DNA from 2 places in the Eubacterium sp. BL-380-WT-2B genome. Region 2 is predicted to be linked to the other one. Evidence: a T-box and tRNA genes for the amino acid it is inferred to sense, from the RefSeq annotation. Region 2 holds a T-box; the other holds one or more tRNA genes.
The links. The T-box of region 2 lies ahead of thrS (threonine--tRNA ligase). A T-box ahead of a tRNA ligase gene usually reads a tRNA of that ligase, here a tRNA-Thr.
Positions count from the first base shown of each region.

Region 1: it encodes a tRNA-Thr, which carries the amino acid that the T-box ahead of thrS (threonine--tRNA ligase) is inferred to sense. The anticodon was not compared.

Region 1 covers NZ_VUMP01000002.1:491,408-495,836, reverse strand. The annotation lists gene FYJ53_RS05260 (Ig-like domain-containing protein) at 1-198, shown strand, start outside; gene FYJ53_RS05255 (gamma-glutamyl-gamma-aminobutyrate hydrolase family protein) at 236-970, opposite strand; gene FYJ53_RS05250 (hypothetical protein) at 1,082-1,489, opposite strand; gene FYJ53_RS05245 (hypothetical protein) at 1,544-1,810, opposite strand; gene FYJ53_RS05240 (hypothetical protein) at 2,126-2,377, opposite strand; tRNA gene FYJ53_RS05235 (tRNA-Thr) at 2,533-2,608, shown strand; THF riboswitch at 2,816-2,907, shown strand; gene FYJ53_RS05230 (folate family ECF transporter S component) at 3,034-3,789, shown strand; THF riboswitch at 3,887-3,979, shown strand; gene folE (GTP cyclohydrolase I FolE) at 4,088-4,429, shown strand, end outside.
Region 2 covers NZ_VUMP01000009.1:98,018-102,446, forward strand. The annotation lists gene infC (translation initiation factor IF-3) at 68-655, opposite strand; ribosomal protein L20 leader region at 617-735, opposite strand; gene thrS (threonine--tRNA ligase) at 786-2,699, opposite strand; T-box leader at 2,794-3,000, opposite strand; gene FYJ53_RS17800 (DUF445 domain-containing protein) at 3,172-4,068, shown strand; gene FYJ53_RS21930 (FUSC family protein) at 4,159-4,429, shown strand, end outside.

The DNA of each region.
Region 1 (4,429 bases), on a different contig from region 2:
AATCAAGAATACATCATAAAAGTGGATAAAATCTTGACTTCAACAACAGGAGAACACTTGCAGGCCCCTGTGGAAATTCATTTTACCACTGTAAAATCCGCTTCTTCCATTACCGGAACTTCAATTGCAGTGGTTGCTGCCATTGTCATCATCGCCGCTATTATTATTGGTATTCTCTACAAAAGGCGCAAACGTTAATTTAAAAAGACGCATCCGATAATGGATGCGTCTTTTATTATGCCTTATTTTTCGCTGCCTCCACAAAGGCTTTAAATAAATCATATTCGTATGAACGCTTAGGCCACAGAAACTCAGGATGCCACTGGATTGCCAGACCATAAGTCATATCTGGTATCTCAACAGCTTCCACCAGTCCATCCTTTGCGCGCGCTGTCGCCTCCAGTTCTGGGGAAAGCTCCGCGATTCCCTGGTGGTGCATACTGTTGACACGAATTGTTTTTTCACCGATAATTTCAAACAGCTTACTGCCTTCTTTAATCTCAATATCGTGCACCGGAAAAACAAACTCTGTTTTCTGGGAATGCTGTACAGGATCTGGATCCTTTTTTTGTGCGATCAGATCCTGATAAAGCGTACCGCCCAGAGCCACATTAAAAAACTGAAGGCCGCGGCAGACACCAAAAAGGGCTTTGTCCTGTTTCCGGACTTCATCAAACAAAATCACTTCCATATAATCCCGTTCCGGCGAAACCTCATTGCAATATTCGGTCATTTCCTGATTGTAGAGCGCCGGGTCCACATCCTGTCCGCCAGTAAATAAAAAGCCGTCAAACTCATTTACCAACGCACGTATATCCGCTTCATTTTTTAAGAGCGGCAAAAGAAAAGGCATGCCGGAGACCTCCAGAATACCATTTAAATATCCCGGAAAAATCCAGATGCTGTTCCATTTACTTGCCTGTTTTGTATCATAAAGGGGCAGTACCCCTATTTTAGGTTTTCTTTCCATTCTGTTTTCCTCCAACAAAATATAAAAAAAGTATTTCCTCAAGCTTTTGCCATTGAAATACTTTAAAATAATATTACCCCAAATTCTTTGAAATAACAAGCCTTTTCTTTATCAGTCAATCCCAAAATCGGCCATGCGCTTGTCCAGTTCGGCCATGGCATCGTCATCCAGATCATAACGATCCAGCAGGTTCAAAAGATCCTCGCATTTTTCACGGATAGCTCCTGCGGTGGCTTCATCGCCCTCTTCCTTGAAAACCTTGCTGTCCTCTTTTAACAGGTCCACAAGTGTCAGCACCTTTTTAGGTTCGACCTCCCCAAAATTTCCCAAAAGATCAAAGACAGTTTCTGATGGCAGGCTGAGAATCATATCAAGCGACATGCCCAGAAGGCTTTGATACTGATCATTGGCCAGTGAGTGACACTCTGCATATTCCTTTTTTGACCGCTTGAAAATTATTTCGCTGACTGCCCGGCACATTGCTCCGATCATTTCCATCAAATAGTCATTTTTCAGCATGGTTTTCTCCTGTCTGTTTATACCTGAAAAAATCCCGGCGAACCGGGACCTTTTTTATTCGGTTGTTGTATCCTCTACTACCTGGACCTCACCGTTTTCCATGTCAACGGTTATACTGACAAACTGCGTTTCATTCTTTTCGTCACCGGCTGTCAAAATCTCATCGGCGTTCACATCATCCATTTTCCAGGTAATTTTAAAAATATTTCCTATCGTTTCAGAGCTGGAAGTCATGTTCTTCGTGTTCTGACGAAGAAACTCCTGTCCTATATGCTCTATAAACTTTCTTGTCGCAATTTTCTCTGCTGCGTAAGCATCCATCCTTTTTCCACCTCATTCTATATCATTCAATACATTTATAGACTTATTTTACCACTTTAGCCGTTCTTTATCAATAAAAAGACTGGCATCTCTCCAAAAATATTTATCTACAAGCACCTCAAATACGTTTCAGATAAATAAAATTATTGATTTTTATCCTTTTTGCCTTTATTGGTTTTATAACAAATAAATTTTTGATTTATCCCTTGACTTGCCCGGTCCATTTCGCTATACTATGATTCGATTCTAGTTCAACGGATCTTGATGTTCAATAACGGAGAGGTCTGACCGACCTTCACTTGATATAGCTTTTGTTCAGGGCATAAAACTACATTCAAGTGAAGCGCCGTTTTCTTTCAGCCAGCTTCTGGATTTTTCTTTTTGCTCAAAACTGGCATCTCTTATCTGTAAAACAGCTTTATGAATGCTTTCTAAAAAAGCGTCATCATTATCTGAAATAAACAACCCAAATTTTATACAATAAACCTTAATCTGGTTCATATCCAAAGACAGAAGCGCAGTGTTTCTTTCCTTTTCCGAGTGTTCAAGCGACTGTAAATAATTCATTTTTAAACTCCTTTTCCATTTTTTCACTTTATTTCTTAAGCATATACCCATGCATTACCGCCAGATTCACTTTTTTAAAAAGCATCGCAGAGATTAAAAATAAAGGATTGCCAAAACATCTTCATTGTGTTATTATATGAGAGCTGAAATCTTAAGCTGAAGTGGCACAGATGGTAGCGCAATTGATTCGTAATCAATAGGTCAGGGGTTCGATTCCCCTCTTCAGCTCCATTAAAAAACAGGGCGGGTTTACCAGACTGGTAGATCCGCTTTTTTAGTGGTTGTGCTGTTTATTATCCCGACAGGTCTACAATCTTTTTACTGCCTGTCTGAAAGCCTTATAAACAGCCGTCTTCTCTCCATCGTAAATGTTTAAATAATATCCTTAAAAATCATTGCACAATATATAAACCTGTGCTATGATGGGGCTAATCAATACAAAGAGTAGACAAGGTGCGTAAAGTGTTAAAGGATGGGAAGTTGCCTTTAAACGAAAATAGGTCATTGCGGTACCTTGTCGCTTCCGCTTGTACAAATCAACAACCCTGTCCGCAGGGAGCCTGGCTGTCCTACAGATGCAGGCAAGTCTTATCCTCCGGGATACAATAGTTGTAGGCGTGCGGAAGCATTACTTTCAGAAATTGAAGGAGGTTCTCATGAAAAGTAATGCTTTATCCCGTGGCACCACCCGTACGAAACTGGTCGTCAATTGTGGTTTGCTCATTGCCATCAGTATTGTGCTGAAAATTTTATTCGAGATGTATATTCCGCTGGGTGGTTTTCCATCCCTCAGAATCAATCTGACATCTCTCCCAATTATGCTTTCTGGCATTTTATTGGGGCCACTCGCCGGTTTTATCGTTGGCTTTATTTCCGATTTGCTGTGCTTTTTCATTAAGCCCGGCGGTCCATTTTTTCTCGGTTTCACGGTTGCCAGCGGCCTGACAGGGCTGATTCCTGGTCTTTTGTGGATGCTGTTAAGAAAAAAGGAAATTAAGCATCTGGAATGGTTTAATCTTGGTTTTATCGTGTTGTCTGTTGGTGTTTTAGTATTAACCGGATTGTTCAGCTTTGAAAATGGCACAATCTACTATGCCGGTGAACCGCTAAATCCATTTGTTTTAGTGTTATTTATTGCTCTAATGGTCGGCTTTGTGATCTTCCCCATCATCACGGTCAGGCGTTCCGAGGTGCTCGGCGAATATCGAAGCGACTATATTCTGTTCATCGTCAGTGTGACCCAACTGATAACTTCCATTATTTTGAACACCTGGTTTTTAACCATTCTGTATGGTCAGGCAGTATCTGTGCTTTTACCCGCACGGATTATTACCAATATTTTCCTAATACCACTTTACACAATCGCTTTGGTGGGATTACTGAAGGTATTGCCAAAATTTGTAAAAAAATAGGTTTCAGGAGCTGTGTAAAAACAGCTCTTTTTATATTTCTAAATCTTATCATTGAAAACCTATTGCAATAGTGGTAAGATAGACACAATTAATGATAAACAGAGTAGATAAGACGCGTGAAGTGTTAAAGGATGGGAAGTTGCCTTTAAACGAAAATAGGTCATTGCGGTGTCTTATCGCTTCCGCTGTGCCCTACGATGGGGATTGTAGGTTGCGGAAGCACTGCTCTTTTTACCGGGCAGTGCTTTTTGTGTTTATTTTTAATAATCTTATAGCGTTCAATATTGGAGGAATACAAATGAACAAAGAAAAAATTATGGAAGCTGTTACCATGCTGATTGAAGCCATCGGCGAAGATCCCCAGCGTGAGGGCCTTGTAGACACACCCGACCGCATTGCGAGAATGTATGAAGAAATCTTTGCCGGTATCGGGCAGACGGCCGAAGAACACCTGTCAAAATCCTTTACCATTGAGTCCAATGATCTTGTCATTGAGCGGGACATCCCGTTTTATTCCATGTGTGAACATCATTTTCTGCCCTTCTACGGAAAAGCACATATTGCCTATGTACCAAACGGAAAGGTTGCCGGCCTCTCTAAACTGGTAAGGACTGTGGATGTTTACGCAAGGAAACCCCAG
Region 2 (4,429 bases):
TCGTCAACTTATTTTTTTATTTATTTATATAATGAAGTATAAAAAGTTATACCATTATAGGCTTAGCTTACTTATCCTTTTTAGGGGATAAGAACATGACCATGCTGCGGCCTTCCATTTTTGGTGGCTTGTCAACCGTACCATAATCAGTTACACGTTCAGCGAAGTCAAGTAAAACACCCCTACCCTGATCCGTATAAGCCATCTCACGGCCTCTGAAACGGATGGATACTTTGACACGATTGCCCTGTTCTAAGAACTTGATACAATTTTTGATTTTAACCATGATGTCGTGTTCCTCAACCCGTACAGACATACGGATTTCTTTGATAACAACCGCTTTCTGGTTTTTCTTTGCTTCTTTAACACGTCGCATTTCTTCGTAACGGAATTTACCGTAGTCCAGAATTTTGCAGACCGGTGGTTTCGCGTTAGGAGAAACCTTAACGAGATCCAGACTCTTTTCATCTGCCAGTTTTTGTGCTTCTTTTGTCGGCATAACGCCCAGCATTTCTCCGTTTGCATCAATTACGCGGACTTCACGATCGCGGATTTCCTCGTTAATCTCGTGTTGAACTTCTCTTGCTATAGTAATACACCTCCATTTATAGGAATTTATTAAACAAAAATGCAGGTAGACATAGTCCACCTGCATTAAACAATCAATTACTTAAATTGCTATGAACCCGCCTTGTTAAAAGACCAGGTGAGAAGTGGACACCTCTGCTTTGTTTGCTTTATTTAGTATATAGCAGTCATAAATAATTGTCAAGCACTTTTTAAAATTAATCTAAAACCAGCGATTTTTTGGCAATATTCTGAGCCAGACGATATTTAAATTCATCAATTTTCAGTGTTTCCTGCTCGCCGGTATCGCGGTTACGGATACTCAGACGTCCTGATTCAACTTCCTTATCGCCAATAACCAGCATATATGGAATCTTCTGCATCTGTGCTTCACGAATACGATAACCAATTTTTTCATCCCTGAAATCAATCTCTACACGAATACCTGCTTCTTCCAGTTTTGCAGCTATTTCTTTTGTAAAAGCGTCATGGGCATCGGATACCGGAATCAACTGTACCTGTACCGGAGCCAGCCAAAGCGGAAATTTTCCTGCAAAGTGTTCGATTAATATACCGAGAAAACGCTCAATGCTGCCGAAAATCGTACGGTGCAGGATAACCGGACGATGTTTCTCTCCATCACTGCCAACATAGGTTAAATCAAAACGTTCCGGCATCTGCATATCTAACTGGATTGTACCACACTGCCAGGTACGGCCAATGCTGTCTTCCAGATGGAAGTCAATCTTAGGACCATAAAAAGCACCGTCTCCCGGGTTCAGCTGATAATCCATCCCCTTGGCCTCAAGCGCTTCGCGCAGCGCATCTGTCGCGACTTCCCAGTCTTCATCTTTACCAATGGCCTTCTCAGGCTTGGTAGAGAGCTCAACCTTATATTTAAAGCCAAAAATATCATAGATTTCATTGGCCAGATCGATGATTCCAATGACTTCATCCTTTACCTGATCCATGGTCAGGAAAATATGCGCATCATCCTGCGTAAAGGTACGAACACGCATAAGGCCATGAAGCGCGCCGTGAAGCTCATGGCGGTGTACCTGGCCCAGCTCGCCCATACGCAGTGGCAGTTCACGGTAGCTGTGCTGTCTTGTTTTGTAGACAAGCATACCGCCTGGGCAGTTCATCGGCTTGACAGCAAACTCCTGTCCATCTATTTCAGTAAAATACATATTTTCTTTATAGTTGTCCCAGTGGCCAGAGCGTCTCCACAGATCTGCGTTCAGCATAATCGGCGTCTTAATTTCTTTATAGCCTTTTTTCATATGCTCGCTGCGCCAGAAATTTTCAAGCTCATTACGCAGAACCATTCCCTTAGGATGGAAAAACGGGAAACCTGGTCCTTCTTCATGCATTGAGAAAAGATCTAGTTCTTTACCAAGTTTACGGTGATCACGTTTTTTTGCTTCTTCTAATCGCTGCAAATATTCATCAAGTTCTGATTTTTTCGGGAAAGCAATCCCGTAGACACGCTGAAGCATTTTGTTATTCGCGTCGCCATGCCAATAGGCACCTGCAAGACTCAAAAGCTTAAAAGCCTTGATCTGAGATGCATTTCGTATATGCGGTCCCGCACACAAATCCGCCCATTCCCCCTGTCCATAGAATGAAATAACTGCATCCTCCGGCAAATTGTTGATTAATTCGGTTTTATAGGTTTCCCCTTCTGCTTCTGCCCATTTCAGCGCATCCTCTCTGGATTTGGTATAATACTCAATCTCCGGCGCTTCCTTAACAATTTTTTTCATTTCCTTTTCAATCTTTTCAAGATCTTCAGGGGTTAAGGTATGCTCTAAATCAATGTCATAGTAAAAACCATTGTCAATAGCCGGACCGATGGTTAACTGCGCTTCAGGCCAGAGCCGCTTGATTGCCTGAGCCATAAGATGGGATGCAGAATGCCAGAAAGCATGCTTGCCGCCTTCAGAGTCAAAAGTCAATAAATTCAGTGTGCTGTCTTCCGTAATAGGTTTGCGGATATCCACCAGCTCGCCATTTAATTCACCGGCCATTGTGTTGCGCGCCAGACCTTCGCTGATATCCTTCGCTACATCATAAACAGTGATTCCAGGTTCATACTGTTTAACAGAACCGTCTTTTAAAGTTATGTTCATAAGATTACCTCCATAAAATTGTTACGTTAATATTGATTAAAAAAATATTTTTTCTGAATGGGACAAAATATCAAAAACGTCCCATTGTCATAGACAATGGGACGTTTATTACGCGGTTCCACCCAAATTGGTATACATGGTATACCCACTCTGATACTGATAACGGACAGTGCTCCGGTACTGCATTTGACAGCCAACTCGTGGGATGGTCTTCAGTTAAGGACCGGCTGCGGCAATTCCAGCACCATGCCTGCTCTCTGTAACCTTCATTTAACTTACTCTTCCCAGTCATCATCTTTAAATGTTTAATTTATACACACAGTATACCCCTAAACACCAAAAGATTCAACACCTTTTTGAAAATATTGATGTAAATTTAAATGATTTTAAGTTAAACTTGAGGATGGACATTTATAAGCGTCATCGTTATAATACTATAATAACCAATCATTCTATAAAGGAGCGATCATAATTGGATCTACACTTTTTAATCGGCCCTTTGGTCGGTGCTGTTATCGGTCTTATCACCAACGGGATTGCCATACGCATGTTATTCCGGCCACTGAAGCCTGTCAAAATTTTAGGATGGACACTTCCCTTCACGCCGGGGATCATTCCAAAAGAAAAACCGCGAATCGCAAAATCTGTGGGAGCTGTCATTGGATCTACATTAGTAAATGAAGAAGTTCTGAGCCGCGGACTCCTGTCGCAGGAAATGGATGCTAAAATCAACAGCTATATCGATCATAAAATTGAGGCTTACAAAGACAGTCCCATGACCATTCGTGAAGTTATTATCCACTATACCGATGAGGAAAAAACAGAAGCACTGGCGAATACAACCACTGAAAAGGCAACCGCACTGCTGTATCGTAAGGTATGCCAGATGGATGTCGGTGATATGGTTGCCGATGCTGCGATGGATGAAATCAAGAATAATTCATTGTTTTCAGCTTTTTCTTTTATGGTCAGTGATAACACCATGATCGGTATCCGTGAAAAGCTCAAGGATACTGTCAACAACATGGTCTTTGAACGCGGTGAGGAAATGATCGGTAATCTTGTAGACCGCGAGAGCCATGAAATACTGGATTACAGCATGGCTGAGCTCTACGATCGTTTCGGCTCAAGTGTACCAAAGGTAAAAGAGAGTCTGCTTAAAGCCTATCACAATCTGGTCGAAAATAATTTATCCAAGGCACTCATCGCTTTGGATATTCCTCAACTGGTAGAAGACCAAATCAATGGTTTTGATGTGTTGGAGATGGAAAAAATCATTTTGAGTATCATGAAAAAAGAATTGAATGCCATCATATGGCTCGGCGGTCTGCTGGGTATGATTATGGGATTTATAATGAATTTTTTCTAAATTAAAAAACGGTTCTGGAAAAATACCAGAATCGTTTTTTATTGCTTTATTTTTTTCTAAAAGGGTATTTTAAAAGAAAACCGTTAAGGAGTGATCTCAATTTTAAAAGCCATTAAAAATTTCTTTAAGGCATTGCCCAGAGCATTGCCAGCCATTGTCTTCGGTTTGTTTCTTATGGGAACGGTTATTCTGCTTTTTGGCAGAAATAATGCGGTTATTGCTCTTGTTTTTCTTTTATACACGCAGACCATGGTTAAAACCCGACTGTCCATTGTCAACATGCTGCTCGATTCTCTTTGGTTGGTTGGCTACGCCATTTTAGGGACTCTGGTCTCCATGCATTTTGCAGCACTGGTTATTA